DNA from 3 places in the Agromyces larvae genome. Region 3 is predicted to be linked to each of the others. Evidence: predicted binding sites of a transcription regulator. Region 3 holds the regulator's gene; each other region holds the start of a gene.
The links. The regulator HrcA, encoded in region 3, represses chaperone genes, less so after heat shock. The targets are predictions, from matches to a motif close to TTNGCACTCGNNNNNNNCGAGTGCNAA.
Positions count from the first base shown of each region.

Region 1 (5,270 bases), 1.5 Mb from region 3:
CGAGACCCCGCGTCGGCTCGTCGACCATCAGCACGCGAGCTCCGGCGGCGAGCTGGAGCGCAAGCGCGAGCACGCGTCGCTCACCCGCCGAGAGGTCGCGCGGATGCGCGGCCAGCAGTCGCGTCGCGTCGGGCGAGTCGGCGGTCAGGCCGAGGAAGGCCGCGAACCTCGCGGCGGTCGCTCCGGCGGGCGCGTGCGCGGCCCGGTCGGCGCGCCGGCACTCCTCGCGCACGGTGAGGGCGAGCAGCAGGTCGTCGGATGCCTCGGGCACGAGCACGACCGCCCGCCGGCGTCGGCGGCGGTCGAGCCGGGCGACGTCGGCCCCGGCGACCTCGACCGTGCCGCGATCGTGCGGCAGCGCGATCGCGGTGAGCAGGCTCGACTTGCCCGCGCCGTTCGGGCCGGCGAGCGCGACGATCTCGCCGGCCGCGACCTCGAGCGAGGCATCCGTCACCGCCTCCCGGTCGCCGTGCGCGACCGACAGCCCGGCCACCCGCACCAGCGCCGCGCCGCCGCCGCCCTCCGCGGGTCGAGGAGGGAGAGGAGGGAGCGGAGCGACCGTCTCGAGCCCCCGTGAGGTGCGCTGGAGCTCGCCGCCGACCGCCTCCGCGCGACCGGCGGCGATCGACACGACTTCGTCGGCGATGCCCGCGAACGCGTCGACCCGGTGCTCGGCGACGACGACGCAGACGCCGGCCTCGTGTGCGAGCCGGTCGAGCAGCCGCACCACGCGGTCGCGTGCGTCGTCGTCGAGGTCGGCGAGCGGTTCGTCGACGAGCAGCAGCGAGGGGCGTTCGACGAGCGCGGCCGCGATCGCCACGAGGGTCGCTTCGCCGGCCGACAGTGCGCGGATGCCGCGCCCGAGCAGGTGCGCGATGCCGACGTGCCCGGCGATCTCGGCGACCCGCGCCGCGACGATCACGGGTGCGACGCCGCGCACGTCGAGCGCGAACCCGATCTCGGCGTCGACGGTCTCGGCGGCGAACCCGAGTCGGGGGTTCTGCAGCACGACGCCCACGAACCCGGCCGTGTCGCGCGGCAGCACCGCGGCCCGGTCGACGCCGCCGACCAGCACCGTGCCCGAGAGGTCGCCGCCGTCGACGTGCGAGAGCAGTCCGCTGAGACCGTCGAGCAGGGTCGACTTGCCCGATCCGGTCGGCCCGGCGACGAGGGCGAGGGCGCCCGGTGCGAGCACGAGATCGTCGACCTCCAGCGCCCAGGCGCCGCCCCGTGACATCCGGGCGCCGCGCACCTCGACGGGCCGCTCGCACGCCCCCTCGACCCGGTGCGCCGCGGCGAACCCGCGGACCTCCATGGCCGCGGCGACCGCGACCGCGCGTTCCACGGTGCGCTCGAACACCGGCACGAGCAGCGATGCCGCCCCGCGCTCGCCGCGCAGCCGCCGCGCGAGCCGCACGCTGCGCACCGCGTCGGCGAGCCCCGGGAACGTCGCCCACGCGATCACGAGCGCCCGTGCGATGCCGCGCACCGGCCCGCGCCGCGCGCCGCGCGCGAACAGCCGCGAGATGTCGACGACCGCGTTCAGCGCACCGAAGGCGAGGATCGTGAGCGCGATCGGCGCCGCGCCGACGACTGCGCGCCACAGCCCGTCGAGCGTGACGGCGCCGAACAGCACGACGTGCCCGAACGGTGCCGGCAGGCGCACTTCGGGCGGATCGAGCAGCACGGGCCCGCTGCCGCCGGCGCCGTCGAAGAGCACCCGGTAGGCGATCCGGAAGGCCACGAACACGGCGGCGAGGAGCGCCGCCGTGCGCAGGGCTTCAGGCCGGAAGCGCAGCATCAGCCCGTCACGACGCGGGCTGCGCCGGTTCGCCGTTCAGGGTGAAGAAGAGCCCGAGGCGATCGCCGGGGGCGAGCTGCTGGGTCGCGAGGCCCTCCTGCGCGTACGCCCACTCGCCGTCGGCGGGGCGCACCCACACCGCCCAGTACGCGAACGCGGCGGGCATGGTGCTGCAGGTCTCGTGGTACTCGGTGCCGTCGTCGGCGACGATCGTGTCGGTCTCGGCGGGTGCGCCGTTCACGCGGCACACGACCTGGTCGCCGTAGTCGTCGGTGCCCTCGGTGGTGACGCCGGCCTGGGCGAGCGCGTCGGCTGCGATGATCGGCGCGTCGACGGGGAGGCAGGCTTCGGTCGACGGGTCGTCGGCCGCGTCGAGGTCGCCGGCGTCGACGATCACCGCGACGCCGGCGCAGTCCTCGGATGCGCCGGGGCCGACGACGACGTCATCGCCCTGGTGCGCCGGGCTGATCGTCGAGGTCGATTCGGGCGCGGTGTCCGGGCTGGAATCGGCGCATCCGCTCAGCACGAGCGCGGTGAGAGCGAGGGCGGCGATCGCGAGCGGTCGGGCAGTCATCCGCCCAGCTTATTGCGGCGGCGGACGCCGGTGATCGCCCTCGGCGAACCATTGGCACTCTCGGGTGCTGAGTGCTAATGTCGTTCACAGTTGAGTCGATGCGACTCAACTCTTCGAACCATCGGTCGCGCAGTCGCGACCGCACACGAGAGGAGAGGCTGATGGCCATGACCTGGGATCCGTTCCGCGACCTCGACCGGCTCGCGGCGAGCATGCTCGACTCGCGGCAGGGGCCGCGCATGATGCCGATCGACCTGCACCGCGACGGCGACCACTACGTGCTCTCCGCCGACCTGCCCGGCGTCGACCCCGGCTCGATCGACATCGACATCGACGGGCAGCTGCTCACGATCCGCGCCGAGCGCACGCTCCGCGGCGAGACCGAGGTGAAGTGGCTGGCCCACGAGCGACCGAGCGGTTCGTTCCTGCGCCAGCTCACCCTCGGCGAGGGCATCGACACCGCTGGCATCAGCGCGCACTACGACAACGGCGTGCTGAGCGTGGTCATCCCCGTGTCCGAGCGCGCCAAGCCGCGCAAGGTCGCGGTCGAGTCGACGCTGCGCAGCGCGGAGTCGCAGGAGGTCACGGCCGGCTGATCCGGTACCGCGGCGGCCGGCCGCGCGGGCGAGGGCGGGAGTCGGACGGCTCCCGCCCTCGTCGCGTCCGCGCCGGTCAGTACCAGCCGGTCGACTGGATGTGCCCCCACGCGCCGCACGGGTTCCCGTAGCGGCCGGCGATGTAGTCGATGCCCCAGGAGATCTGCGTGGCGGGGTTCGACTGCCAGTCCGCGCCGTGCGACGCCATCTTCGAGCCGGGCAGCGCCTGCGGGATCCCGTAGGCCCCGTTCGGGTTCGACGCGGACACGTTCCAGCCCGACTCGTAGTTCCACACCGCCACGAGGCATCCGAACTGATCGTCACCCCAGCCGTACCGGCCCGCGATCATCTCGCGGGCGATCTGCTGCGCGCCGCTGGGGTTCGCGGGCGCCGCCGGGCCGCCGCCTCCGCCGGTGCCCGCACCGCCTCCGGCCGCCGACTGCCCGGCCGCCTGGCGGGCGGCCCGCTCGGCTTCGATGCGCTCGGCCTCGATGCGCGCCGCCTCCTCGGCGGCCTTGCGCTCGGCCTCGACGCGATCCCATTCGGCGATCGCGGCGGCCAGGTCGTCGGCCTGCGTCCGCGCGGCCGCGATGAGTTCGAAGACCCGCGCCGGATCCATCAGCTCGGATGCCTCGAGCTGCGCGAGTGTGGCCGTGAGCGCGGCCGCATCGACCTTGCCCGCGGCCGAGGCGACCACGGGTTCGGCCCCGGCGACCGCCTCGTCGGCGGCGCCGACCGCCCGCGCGACGAGGATGTCGCGGTTCGCGCCGAGCTGGGCCGGGTCGGGTTCGCTCGCCGCCCGCAGCGCGGCCGTCTCGGCGACCCGTCTCGTCTGGTCGTCGATGGTCGATTGCAACATGAATCCGGTGCCCGCTGTGACCGCGAGGCCCGCGACCGCGGCCGATGCCACGACGGCGCGTGCGAGCGACCCGAGTCGATGCGGTTGCTTCGACGTGGTGCTGTTCCCCATGCGTTCCCCCGGGGTCGGGCGCCCGCCGGCGCATCGACCCGTGCTGCTCGTGAGCCCGGGTGATTCGACCCGGGCAAGTCGTCCCGTGCACCTTACGCGAGGATGGCTCAGGTCACAAGACGGTAACGGACGCCGGGTCGAGCGCAGAATGTGGAGATGGCGACGACGCATGAGGTCCGGAACCAGGTGCCCGAGCGGGCCGGCATCGACGAGTTCGCGACGAACGCGCCGCTCGTCGAAGCGGTCGCGAAGTGGGGCTCGGAGGCCGGTTCGCCGGCGCGGGGCGGAGCATCCGATCGCCTGACCGAGCTCGGTCGCCTCGTCGGTTCCGAGCCCTTCCAGCGCGATGCCGAACTCGCGAACACCCGTCCGCCGGTGCTGCGCAGCCACGACCGCTGGGGCCGGCGCATCGACGAGGTCGACTACGACGAGTCGTACCACCGCATCATGGCGGCCGCCGTCGGCGCGGGCGCGCACACCTCGGCGTGGGCCGAACCCGGGCCGGGCGCGAACGTCGACCGCGCCGCCGCGTTCTTCCTCCTCGCCCAGGTCGAGCCGGGCCACGCCTGCCCGATCTCGATGACGCACGCGGCCGTGCCGACACTGCGGCTCGGAGCATCCGGCCTCATCGGCGACTGGATGCCGCGCCTGCTCAGCCGCGACTACGACCCGTCCCTCGCCGTCTCAGCCGATCAGGAGTTCCTCGCCGACACGCCGGACCCGGACACCTCGGCGACGGCGAGTCGGCAAGGGATTCCTGATCCGCGAACGGCACCGGCCAAGCGCTCGGCGCTCATCGGCATGGCGATGACCGAGAAGCAGGGCGGCAGCGACGTGCGCGCGAACACGACGCGCGCCGAGCCCACCGGCGCCGACACGCCGTGGGGTCGCGAGGTCGTGCTCACCGGGCACAAGTGGTTCTGCAGCGCGCCGATGAGCGACGCGTTCCTCGTGCTCGCGCAGACCGATGGCGGGCTGAGCTGCGCGTTCGTGCCGCGGATCCGGCCCGACGGGTCGCGCAACGCGTTCGCGATCCAGCGGCTGAAGGACAAGCTCGGCAACCGTTCGAACGCGTCGAGCGAGGTCGAGTTCGACGGCACGGTCGGCTACCTCGTCGGCGACGAGGGCCGCGGCGTCGCGACCATCGTGCAGATGGTCACCCGCACCCGCCTCGACTGCGTCATCGGCTCGGCCGCGGGCATGCGCCAGGCGGTCGCCGAGGCCGCCTGGCATGTGCGGCACCGGCGCGCCTTCGGGTCGCTGCTGGTCGACCAGCCCGCGATGCGGGCGGTCGCAGCCGACCTCGCGCTCGAGAGCGAGGCGGCGACG
Region 1 covers NZ_CP094528.1:2,348,273-2,353,542, reverse strand. Annotated here, with positions in the region: gene MTO99_RS11460 (ATP-binding cassette domain-containing protein) at 1-1,801, opposite strand, end outside; gene MTO99_RS11455 (hypothetical protein) at 1,809-2,375, opposite strand; gene MTO99_RS11450 (Hsp20/alpha crystallin family protein) at 2,537-2,971, shown strand; gene MTO99_RS11445 (aggregation-promoting factor C-terminal-like domain-containing protein) at 3,048-3,941, opposite strand; gene MTO99_RS11440 (acyl-CoA dehydrogenase family protein) at 4,098-5,270, shown strand, end outside.
Region 1: a site for HrcA is predicted at 2,427-2,453, ahead of MTO99_RS11450 (Hsp20/alpha crystallin family protein). Genes of this name have one in related genera too.

Region 2 (5,270 bases), 1.3 Mb from region 3:
CGTTCCGTGCCGACCCGGCCGTGGTCGAGGAGGCGCCCATCCCCGAGGCGCAGGTGCCCTCGCGCGAGTTCGAGGAGGTCTACGACACCGGGCGCATCCACCAGCTCCCGACCGGGCAGCTGCTCATCGTGCACCGCCCCGACACGATCTCGGCGGCCTCGGACGACGAGGCCGAGGAGGAGACGCAACGCCGGGTGTACAGCTGGGTCGCAGCGGTGCTCGGTGTGCTCGGCGCCGCAGCCTCCCTGTTCGTCGGCTGGATGCTGCCGCTCGCGATCGCGGCCATCGTCTTCGGCGTGCTCGGGCTGCGACGCGAGGAGCACGGCCGTACCCTCGCCTTCGTCGGCATCGGCACCGGCCTCACGGGCCTCGTGTTCTCGGCCGTCTGGATCGGGTACTACGCCATCGTCTTCGGCGCGCTGCCGAGCTGACCGCGGAGCATCCGATCAGCCGCGCTCGACCAGCAGCGCGACGTGGCGACCCTGCTCGCGAGTGAGTACCAGGGTGCCCGACTCCGCCCCTTTGAGCTTCAGCCGGGTGCGCAGCGCAGCCGGGTCGACGTCGACGCCGCGCTTCTTGATCTCGAGCACGCCGATGCCGCGCTCGGCCAGCGCCTGACGCAGCCGGCGCTCATCCGCCGGCAGACGCTCGATGATGCGGAACCGCTGCGCGAACGGCGAGTCGAACGCACGATCGGCCGTGAGGTAGGCGATGCCGGGCGAGCCCATCCAGGCGCCGTTCGCCCGCGCGAGATCGCCGATGAGACGTGCGCGGATGACGGCCCCGTCGGGTTCGTACAGGTATTCGCCGAGCGGGCCGTCGGGCGCGTCCTCGGCGTCGGCCGGGCCCGAGAGCTCGGATGCCTCGTCGCCGCGCACCACGAGCGCGGCGCGCCGGATGCCCGGTCGGGCGAGCGGCCCCGTCCACACCGCGAGTTCGACGACGTCGCCGTCGACCGACACCCACTGGGCCTCGGTGTCGGCCGGGATCACGTCGCGATCGGTGCCGGGGCCGAGCTTCACGCCCACGGGCAGGCGTTCGGCGAGTCCGAACGCGAAGTCGAGCGGGGGCGAATAGTCGGAGGGGTCGGCGAGGCGGCGGGTGCGCCCGCCCGACGTGACCCGGCGGGCGGGGTCGAGCCACGCTCCGCCGATGCCGCCGAGCGGTACCTCTTCGGCCCGCGCGTGCAGCACGCGGGCGTGGGGGAACGGGGTGAGGTTGAACGCCGCGATCGCGGCCGTGACCTCGTCGGCGTCGGCGGCGGTCACCTCGAGTCCGAGCGCGGCGAAGGCGAGCGCGTCGCCGCCGATGCCGCAGCCCAGGTCCGCGACGTGGCCGATGCCGGCGCGGGCGAACCGGCCGGCGTGCAGGGCCGCCACGCGCAACCGGGTGGCCTGCTCGAGGCCCGCCTCGGTGAACAGCATGCGGTCGGCGAACTCGCCGAACTTTGCGTGGGCCCGGGCGCGCAGTTTCGCCTGGCTGAGCACCGCCGCGACGAGCGCCGGCGCGTGCCCCTGCTTGCGGAGGTCCTCGACGGTGCGCAGCACGTCGGCCTTCGAATCCCACTCGGGCACGGCGTCGAGCAGGCGCAGGCCCTCGGGGGAGAGCAGTTCGACGAGCTCGGTGCGGTCCACTCGGGTACGGTAGCAGCCCGCGCCGGGGGGCGCTGATTGGCACTCACGTTGCACGAGTGCCAGAGGTTCTCTAGACTCCCTTTAGCACTCTCGCTGTGAGGCTGCTAACCAGTCTTCGTCAGACAGTCCGTCTAGAAAAGGGGTCAACCGTGTCGGTTTCCATCAAGCCGCTCGAGGATCGCATCGTCATCAAGCAGGTCGAGGCCGAGCAGACCACGGCCTCGGGTCTGGTCATCCCCGACACCGCCAAGGAGAAGCCGCAGGAGGGCGAGGTCGTGGCCGTCGGCCCCGGCCGCATCGACGACAACGGCAACCGTGTTCCGCTCGACGTGGCCGTCGGCGACCGCGTCCTCTACTCGAAGTACGGCGGCACCGAGGTGAAGTTCGGCGGCGAGGAGTTCCTCGTGCTCTCGGCCCGCGACGTGCTCGCGGTCGTCGTGCGCTAGTCGACGCGCTCGTTCGAACGGCCCGGATGCCTCGCATCCGGGCCGTTCGCCGTTCCCGGCCGGGTCGCCGAGCGGGATGCCTCGCGGTCGGCGGGATCTCGACGGGGAACGGCAGGCGGAGCATCCGGTCGTGTCCGTGGGCGCCCGTAGGCTGAACCGGTGCCATCGACCGCGTCGCCCGACCCCGCCACCCCCACCGTGAGCCGCAGCGGGCTCCTGTTCGCCATCGGGTCGTACGTGCTCTGGGGGTTCCTCCCCATCTACTTCATCGCGCTCGCGCCGACCGGTCCGGTCGAGGTCGTGGCGTGGCGCATCCTCCTGTCGCTGGTGTTCTGCGCACTCGTCATGACCGTCGCGCGCACGTGGCGGCCGTTCCTCGCGCTGCTGCGCGATCGGCGCATCGTGTTCACGATGGGGCTGGCCGGCGTGCTCATCTTCGTGAACTGGCAGACCTACGTCTTCGCCGCCATGACCGACCAGGTCGTCGAGGCCGCGCTCGGGTACTTCATCAACCCGATCGTCACGGTGTTCCTCGGCGTGCTCGTCCTGCGCGAACGGCTCACGGTGACGCAGTGGGTCGCGGTGGGCATCTCGCTCGTCGCGGTGCTCGTGCTCGCGATCGGCTACGGGCAGCTGCCCTGGATCGCGCTGGTGCTCGCGTTCTCGTTCGGCTTCTACGGGCTCATCAAGAAGCGGGTGGGGCCGCGGGTCGACGCCGTATCGGGGCTCACGCTCGAGACGCTCTGGCTCGCGCCGGTGGCGGGTGTGCAACTCGCGCTGGTCGCGGCGACGACGGGCCTCACGATGGGCACGGCGGGCGCATGGCACACCACGCTGCTGCTCGCCGCCGGGGCGGTGACCGCGATTCCGCTCATCCTGTTCGCGGCCGCGTCGCGACGGCTGCCGCTCACGCAGATGGGGTTCATCCAGTACTTCGCGCCGTTCATCCAGTTCGTCGTCGGCGTGTTCGTGCTCGGCGAGCCGATGCCGCTCGAGCGCTGGATCGGGTTCGCGCTGGTGTGGGTGGCGCTCGTGATCCTGACCTTCGACCTCGTGCGCGGGGCGCGCGCCGCGCGCCGGATCGTGATCGAGCCCGCGTGAGGCCGGCGCCCGAACGGCGACGGGGCCGGTCGGGCGTACGTCCAGGACGAGCTTCCGCACGCCGGCTTGCGGGTGATGCTCGACGCGGGGAACTCCGGCGAGATGCACCGAGCCGCCGTATGTTGCGCCGCGTGTCGGAGGTGCCGGTGGAGCGCTCGATCCGGGAGCTCCGTCAGATGAAGAATCCTTGCGTCCGACGGCGATCTCGTGCGTCGAAATCGGCGTCGGCCCCTGTTCTGGTGACGATACGGTCACGGAATCGCAGGTGTTACGCGGTTGTGACCGGGTTTGCATTGTTTGCAGGGGAAGCGCCGCATACTGTCGATCCACGGCCCGTTTCGACGGGCATTCGATTCATCCTTCAGTCCCAAGGAGCAACATGAGCGTATTCGGCAAGTCCCGGCCCGCTCGCTCGCGCGGCAAGGTCTGGACGGGAGTCGCTCTCACTGCGACGAGCGCCCTCCTCCTGTCCGCGTGCGCGACCGGCGAGCCCGAGTCGACCGAGGATGCCCAGGGTCCTCGCGAAGAGCTGGCGCTGACCATCGGCACCGCCCTTCCGCAGACCGGCAACCTCGCGTTCCTCGGTCCGCCCGAAGAGGCGGGCGTGGCGTACGCGGCGCAGCAGATCAACGAGTACGCCGAGACCTCGGGCCTCACGCTCGACGTGGTCTTCGGCGACTCGGGCGACACCGACAACAAGGCCTACGAGACCGAGATCCCCCGTCTCCTCAACGAGAACGTCTCGGCCATCATCGGCGCCGCGTCGTCGGGCACGTCGCTGCAGTTCATCGACCAGGTCGTGGGCGCCGGCGTCATCCAGTTCTCGCCGGCCAACACCTCCGACGCGTTCACCACGTACGACGACAACGGGCTGTACTTCCGCACCGCGCCGTCCGACGTGCTGCAGGGCGAGGTGCTCGGCAACCTGATCGCCGAGGACGGTGCTCAGACGCTCGGCATCCTCGTGCTGAACGACTCGTACGGCACCGGTCTCGCGAAGTACGTCACCGAGGCCTTCGAGGCCGCCGGCGGCGAGGTCGTGGCCGCGCCGACGTACAACACGGGCGACACCACGTTCGACTCGCAGATCAGCCAGCTGCTCGCGGCCGACCCCGACGCGATCGCCCTGATCACGTTCGAAGAGGTCAAGACGATCCTGCCGAGCCTGTTCGGCCAGTACCCGTCCGACAAGCTGTACTTCGTCGACGGCAACCTGTCGAACTTCGGCGACCAGTTCCCGGCGGGTGCGCTCGCCGGTGCGAAGGGCACCCTGCCCGGTCTCTCGATCGACTCGATCTCGGACTTCACGGCCGAGCTCGACGCGTTCCTCGAGGAGACCGGCGGCGAGCCGCTCGACGACTACAGCTACGCGGCCGAGTCGTTCGACGCGACCATCCTGCTCTCGCTCGCTGCGCTCGCGGCGAACTCGACCGACTCGGCGGCGATCGCCGAGAAGCTGATCGAGGTCTCGGGCGGCTCGGGCGACGGCGAGAAGTGCTCCACGTTCGCGGAGTGCGCCGACATCATCCTCGGTGGCGGCGTGGCCGACTACGACGGCATCTCGGGCCCGATCACCTTCGACGAGGTGGGCGACCCGACCGAGGCGTCGATCGGCATCTACCAGTTCGGCGAAGACAACACCTACTCGGCCTACGAGGGCTGATCGTCTCGCACTGACCCGAACACACAGCGGAGGGGCCCCGGCACGAGCCGGGGCCCTTTCGCGTGCCCGGGTGCGCGCGCCGCGCCGCGCCCGCGCCCGCCCGCGCGCGCGAAGCGCCGCCGCCGCGCCACTTCGGCGGGCGCTGCGCCAGGTGATGTGGCGCGGAGGGCGCCGAGGTGGCGCGGAGCGTGCGGGCGGGTGGTGCGGGCGGGTGCGGGTGGCGGCCCCTGCGGGCGGCGTGGCGAGTGCCCGCGGGCGGCCCCTGGTTGTCCGTTTGGCACGGCGCTGCGCCACTTCGGCGGGGTATGCGCCAGGTGATGTGGCGCGGAGGGCGCCGAGGTGGCGCAGCAGCCTGCGCGTGAGGCAGGTGGCCGGGCCGGGCGGGTGCAGACACTCGCACCGGGCGGGCGGCGTCGCGGCGGCCGG
Region 2 covers NZ_CP094528.1:2,107,475-2,112,744, reverse strand. Annotated here, with positions in the region: gene MTO99_RS10265 (DUF4190 domain-containing protein) at 1-431, shown strand, start outside; gene MTO99_RS10260 (class I SAM-dependent methyltransferase) at 447-1,634, opposite strand; gene groES (co-chaperone GroES) at 1,784-2,080, shown strand; gene rarD (EamA family transporter RarD) at 2,240-3,181, shown strand; gene MTO99_RS10245 (ABC transporter substrate-binding protein) at 3,561-4,844, shown strand.
Region 2: a site for HrcA is predicted at 1,671-1,697, ahead of groES (co-chaperone GroES). Genes of this name have one in related genera too.

Region 3 (5,270 bases):
GAGGAGGTCATGTCGGAATCCTTCGGAACGGTGGCTGAACGGTGGGCGCCGCGCCTCAGCGCTTCGCCGGGAAGAGCATGCGGGCGAGCGTGACGAACATCACGACGAGGGCAGCCGGGAAGGCGAGCAGCGCCCACCACCAGCCGACCGTGAGCCCGAGCACGATGAACGCGACGAGGGCGGTGGTCCAGATCGCCGCGGAGTAGATGCCGAAGCGGGCGGCGCTGGCCGGGTCGTGGTCGAAGTGGTTCGCGACGACCTGGCTGCGCTGGATCTCACGCACCCACGCCTTGTGGCGGTTGGTCTGCGTCGCGCCGAGGAAGGCGAACAGCACCGCGGCGCCGGCCACGAGCAGGGCAGGAACGAACGCGACCCACACGGGGATCGCGCCGATCACGATGAGCGCGGTGAGCCCGAGCCCGAGCACGGTGACTCCGGCGCCGAGCCCGTAGCCTGCGGCGCGGGGCTGCGGCATCGGATGGTTCGTCGTCGTCTCCTGCTGGAGCGAGTCGGCGACGATCCAGAAGACGGCGGTCGAGAGCAGGCCCGCCATGCCGAGCGCGGCGACGGGTTCGGCGGCCGTGGCTCCCGAACCCAGCACGACGCCGAACACGAGCGCCGCGGCGCCGATCGCGGCCGCGACGGTGACGCGCACGACGAACGCCGGCTTCGGGCGCACGCGGTAGCGCGCGTGCAACAGCTCGGCGCTGGGTCGCACGGCCGGCGGCGCCGTCGCGATCGACTCGGCCTCGACGAGGGCGTGGATGTCGCCGAGTTCGCGGATCGCGCGATGCGCAGCATCCTGCGGCGGTATGCCGGCGGCCTCGAGCTCGGCGACCCGCGCGACCAGGTTCGAGCGCATCTCTTCCTTCAGGTCTTGCACGTCGGGCGTCGACGCGATGCCCGCGAACGCCTCGTCGAGCAGGCGGTGGATGTTGTCGGTGGCCATCATTCGGAGCCTTTCAGTCGCTCGTCTCGAGCAGGGAGTCGATGATCGTGCGGGTGGCGACCCACGCGGTGACGTTGCGCCGGTACACCGATCTGCCCGCGTCGGTGATGCGGTAGTACTTGCGACGCCCGCCCTGCGTCTCGTCGCCCCAGTACGACTCGACGAGCCCGTCGCGTTCGAGGCGGCGGTAGGTGGCGTACAGGGTCGCCTCCTTGATCTCGTAGCGACCGCCCGTGGCATCGCGGATCGTCTTGTAGATCTCGAAGCCGTAGCGGTCGCCGCGGCGCAGGACGCCGAGGACGATCGTGTCGGTGTGACCGCGCAGCAGGTCGGCGGCGAACGCGTCGTCGACGGGCACGGTGTGGTCTGTCATGACAAGTACTGTATCTGATCAACTACTAAACCTGCAAGACACACGCAGGAGCGCCCCGGACATGACGAAGCCCGCCGGCCCGATGGCACGGGCGGGCGGGCTTCGGTCAGGCCGTAGCCGGGCGGATCAGCTCACGAACTTGATCGCCACCGGGTAGACGTACGGCTGGCCCTGGTTGGCCTTCACCGCGGCGATGATGCCGAACACGATCGACGCGACCCAGGCCGCGGCCAGCAGCAGGAACCCGATCAGCACGAACGCGAGGACCCAGCCGACCACGTAGGCGATCAGCAGCGTGATCTGGAAGTTCAGCGCGGTCGCCGAGTGCCCGCGGATGAACGGGCCCTTGTCCTTCAGGACGAGGTAGCCGATCAGCGCCGGCAGGAACCCGAACAGGATGCCGCCGATGTGGATCAGCGTCGCCCACAGCTTCTCGTCGGACGGGCTCAGCGGCTGGCTCTGCTGGTAGGGGTTTCCGGGCGGCGGGCCGGCCGGCGGGGTCGGAGGGCCGGGCGGAGGCGGCGGGGTCGGAGGCGTTGCGTCTGACATGAGGCTCCTTCGGGATGCCCGCATTCGCGGGGGTACATCGCCATAGTTCCAGAGCGGCACGCCGGGGGGAAGACCTCCGCCCGGCGTGCCGGGCCGGATTACTTGATGAGTCGCACGGCGAACGGGTAGCGGTAGTGCTGCCCGTCCTTGGCGCGCAGGTACGCGATGATCGAGAACACGACGCCGAGGATCCACGGCACCCAGATCAGGAAGCTGAGCAGGGCGCCGAACCCGAACGTCACGATCGTGATGACGGTCACGAGGACCCAGAGGGCGACCGCGCCGATCGTGAGCGTGATCTGGAAGTTCAGCGCCTCCTTGGCCTCGGTGTCGGTGAAACGGCCGCGGTCCTTGAAGACGAGCCAGATGATGAGCGACGGCAGGAAGCCGAGGATCCCGCCCAGGTGGGCGAGCGAGCCCCACTGCACGTCCTGCTCGGGCGTGAGGGGAGCGGCGGGCTGCGCGTACTGACCGGGCGCGGCCGGGGCCGGCGCGTCGGGGTCGGATGCGGGGTTCTGGTCGGACATGGGGTGCCTTTCAGGCTGCGAGGTGAGCCGCCGGGGGAGCGGCGTCCGCGCCGGTCCTCGGCGGCGAACGGTGCAAAGCTAGCGCCGCGCCGGGGAATGCGGCAACGGTGCAGACGCTGAACGTCGCGATAGGATTGGCACTCAGGAACGTCGAGTGCCAATCCGTCGGAACGGGAGGACGCATGGTCTCCGAACGAGGTCTCGCGGTGCTGCGCGCCATCGTGCAGGACTACGTCGCCTCACGTGAGCCCGTCGGCTCCAAGGCGATCGTCGAGCGGCACGCGTTCGGCGTGTCGGCCGCGACGATCCGCAACGACATGGCGATCCTCGAAGAGGAAGAGCTCATCGCCGCCCCGCACACCTCGTCGGGGCGGATCCCGACCGACAAGGGCTACCGGGTGTTCGTCGACCAGCTCTCCGAGCTGCGACCGATGAGCCAGGCCCAGCGCCACGCCATCGAGACCTTCCTCGGCGAGGCCGGCGACCTCGACGAACTGCTGAGCCGCACCGTGCGGCTCATCGCGCAGCTCACGAACCAGCTCGCCGTGGTGCAGGTGCCGAGCTTCCACAGCGCGCGGGTGCGCCATGTCGAACTCGTCCAGCTCGCCCCGACGCGGGTGCTGTGCATCCTCATCACCGACGCCGGCCAGGTCGAGCAACGGCTCGCCGAACTCGCCGACGACGTCGACGAGGCGACGCTCGGCGACCTGCGCGTCCGGCTCAACCGCGTCGCCGCGGGCCTCACCATGAGCGATGCGGCCGCCGTGCTCTCGGGCGAGATCGAGGGCGCCGACCCCCGGCACGCCGCGGTGCTGCACACGCTCGCCCTGACGCTGGCCGAGCAGGCGCGGGCGCAGCGGGGCGAACGCCTCGTGGTCGCCGGCGCCGCCAACCTGGTGCGCACCGAGCAGGACTTCTCCGGCTCGATCCTCGACGTCATCGAGGCGATCGAAGAGCAGGTGGTGCTGCTGCGCCTCTTCGGCGAGATGGCGGCCGACCCGCACGGCATCGCGGTGCGCATCGGCCGCGAGAACGCGCCGTTCGGGCTGCCCGAGGCATCCGTCGTCTCCACCTCGTTCGCCGTCCCCGGACGCGACATCTCGCGACTCGGCGTCGTCGGCCCCACCCGGATGGACTACTCCGCCAGCATGGCGGCCGTTCGCGCCGTCGCGCGCTATCTGTCGCGCGCCCTCGGCGAGCACTGACCCGCGGCCCGCGGCCGCATCCGATCGAAAGGAACCGCCCTCCGTGGCAGACCACTACGAGGTCCTCGGCGTCTCGCGCGACGCCACCCCCGACGAGATCAAGAAGGCGTACCGCCGCCTCGCCCGCGAACTGCACCCCGACGTCAACCCGGGCGCCGAGGCATCCGAACGATTCAAAGAGGTCACGCACGCCTACGACGTGCTGAGCGACCCGAAGCAGCGCCAGCAGTACGACCTGGGCGGCCAGGGCGGGTTCGGCGGCGCGCAGGGCTTCGGCGGGTTCGGCGACATCTTCGAGACGTTCTTCGGCGGCGGCGGCCAGACCCGCGGCCCGCGCAGCCGCCGCGAACGCGGCCAGGACGCGCTGATCCGCGTCGAGGTCGGCCTCGACGAGGTGATCTTCGGCACCCACCGCGACCTCGAGGTCGACACCGCGGTGCTGTGCGAGACGTGCGACGGGTCGTGCTGCCAGCCGGGCACCTCGCCGGTCACCTGCGACATCTGCCACGGAACCGGGCAGATCCAGCGCACGGTGCGGTCGCTGCTCGGCAACGTGATGACCTCGAGCCCCTGCGGCACCTGCCGCGGCTACGGCACCATCATCGCCACGCCCTGCGTGACCTGCCAGGGTCAGGGCCGGGTGCGCGCGCGCCGCACCGTGCCGGTCGACATCCCCGCGGGCGTCGACACGGGGCTGCGCCTGCAGATGCCCGGCTCGGGCGAGGCCGGCCCCGCGGGCGGGCCGAACGGCGACCTCTACCTCGAGATCAAGGTCAAGAACCACGACGTGTTCAGCCGCAACGGCGACGACCTGCTCTGCACCGTCGAGGTGCAGATGACCGACGCGGTGCTCGGCACCACGACGACCATCCCGGCGCTCGACGGCGACGTCGAGGTCGAGCTGAAGCCGGGGCTGCAGGCCGGCGAGGTGATCACGGTGAAGGACCGCGGCGTCACGCGGTTGCGCGGGTCGGGCCGCGGCGACCTGAAGATCGGCGTGCAGGTGGTCACCCCGACCAAGCTCTCGCACAAGGAGCGGCAGCTCATCGAGCAGTTCGCGCAGGCGCACAAGCCGCAGAAGCCGCAGCTCAGCCACTTCCAGCAGGGGCTGTTCGCGCGGCTGCGCGACCGGTTCCTGGGCTGAGCGAGACGATCGGATGCCTCGATGAGCAACCTGTACCTCGATGAGCGGCTCGACGCCGCGGCGATCGCGCCCGGTGCCGTCGTCGAGCTGTCCGGCGACGAGGCGCGGCACGCCGTGACCGTCGCCCGGGTGCGGGTCGGCGAGCGCGTCGCGGTCGGCGACGGCCGCGGCACGATCGTGTCGGGTCCGGTCGCATCGACGGGGCCGCGCGAACTCGTCATCGAGGTCGACGAGGTCGTCTTCGAGGAGCCGCCGGCGGTGCGGCTCACCCTCGTGCAGGCGCTCGCGAAGGGCGACCGCGACGAGCTCGCCGTGCAGGCGGCCACCGAGCTCGGCGTCGACCGGGTCGTGCCGTGGGCCGCCGCGCGCTCGGTGTCGCGCTGGGAGGGGCAGAAGGCGCAGAAGGGCCGGGCCCGGTGGGCCGCGATCGTGCGCGAGGCGACCAAGCAGTCGGTCCGGTCGTATCTCGCCGAGGTCGACGAGCCCGCGACGACGGCCCAGCTCCCGGCGCGCCTCGACGGCC
Region 3 covers NZ_CP094528.1:820,396-825,665, forward strand. Annotated here, with positions in the region: gene MTO99_RS03750 (ABC transporter ATP-binding protein) at 1-11, opposite strand, end outside; gene MTO99_RS03755 (permease prefix domain 1-containing protein) at 56-949, opposite strand; gene MTO99_RS03760 (PadR family transcriptional regulator) at 963-1,322, opposite strand; gene MTO99_RS03765 (DUF4870 domain-containing protein) at 1,449-1,871, opposite strand; gene MTO99_RS03770 (DUF4870 domain-containing protein) at 1,970-2,398, opposite strand; gene hrcA (heat-inducible transcriptional repressor HrcA) at 2,581-3,603, shown strand; gene dnaJ (molecular chaperone DnaJ) at 3,647-4,747, shown strand; gene MTO99_RS03785 (16S rRNA (uracil(1498)-N(3))-methyltransferase) at 4,769-5,270, shown strand, end outside.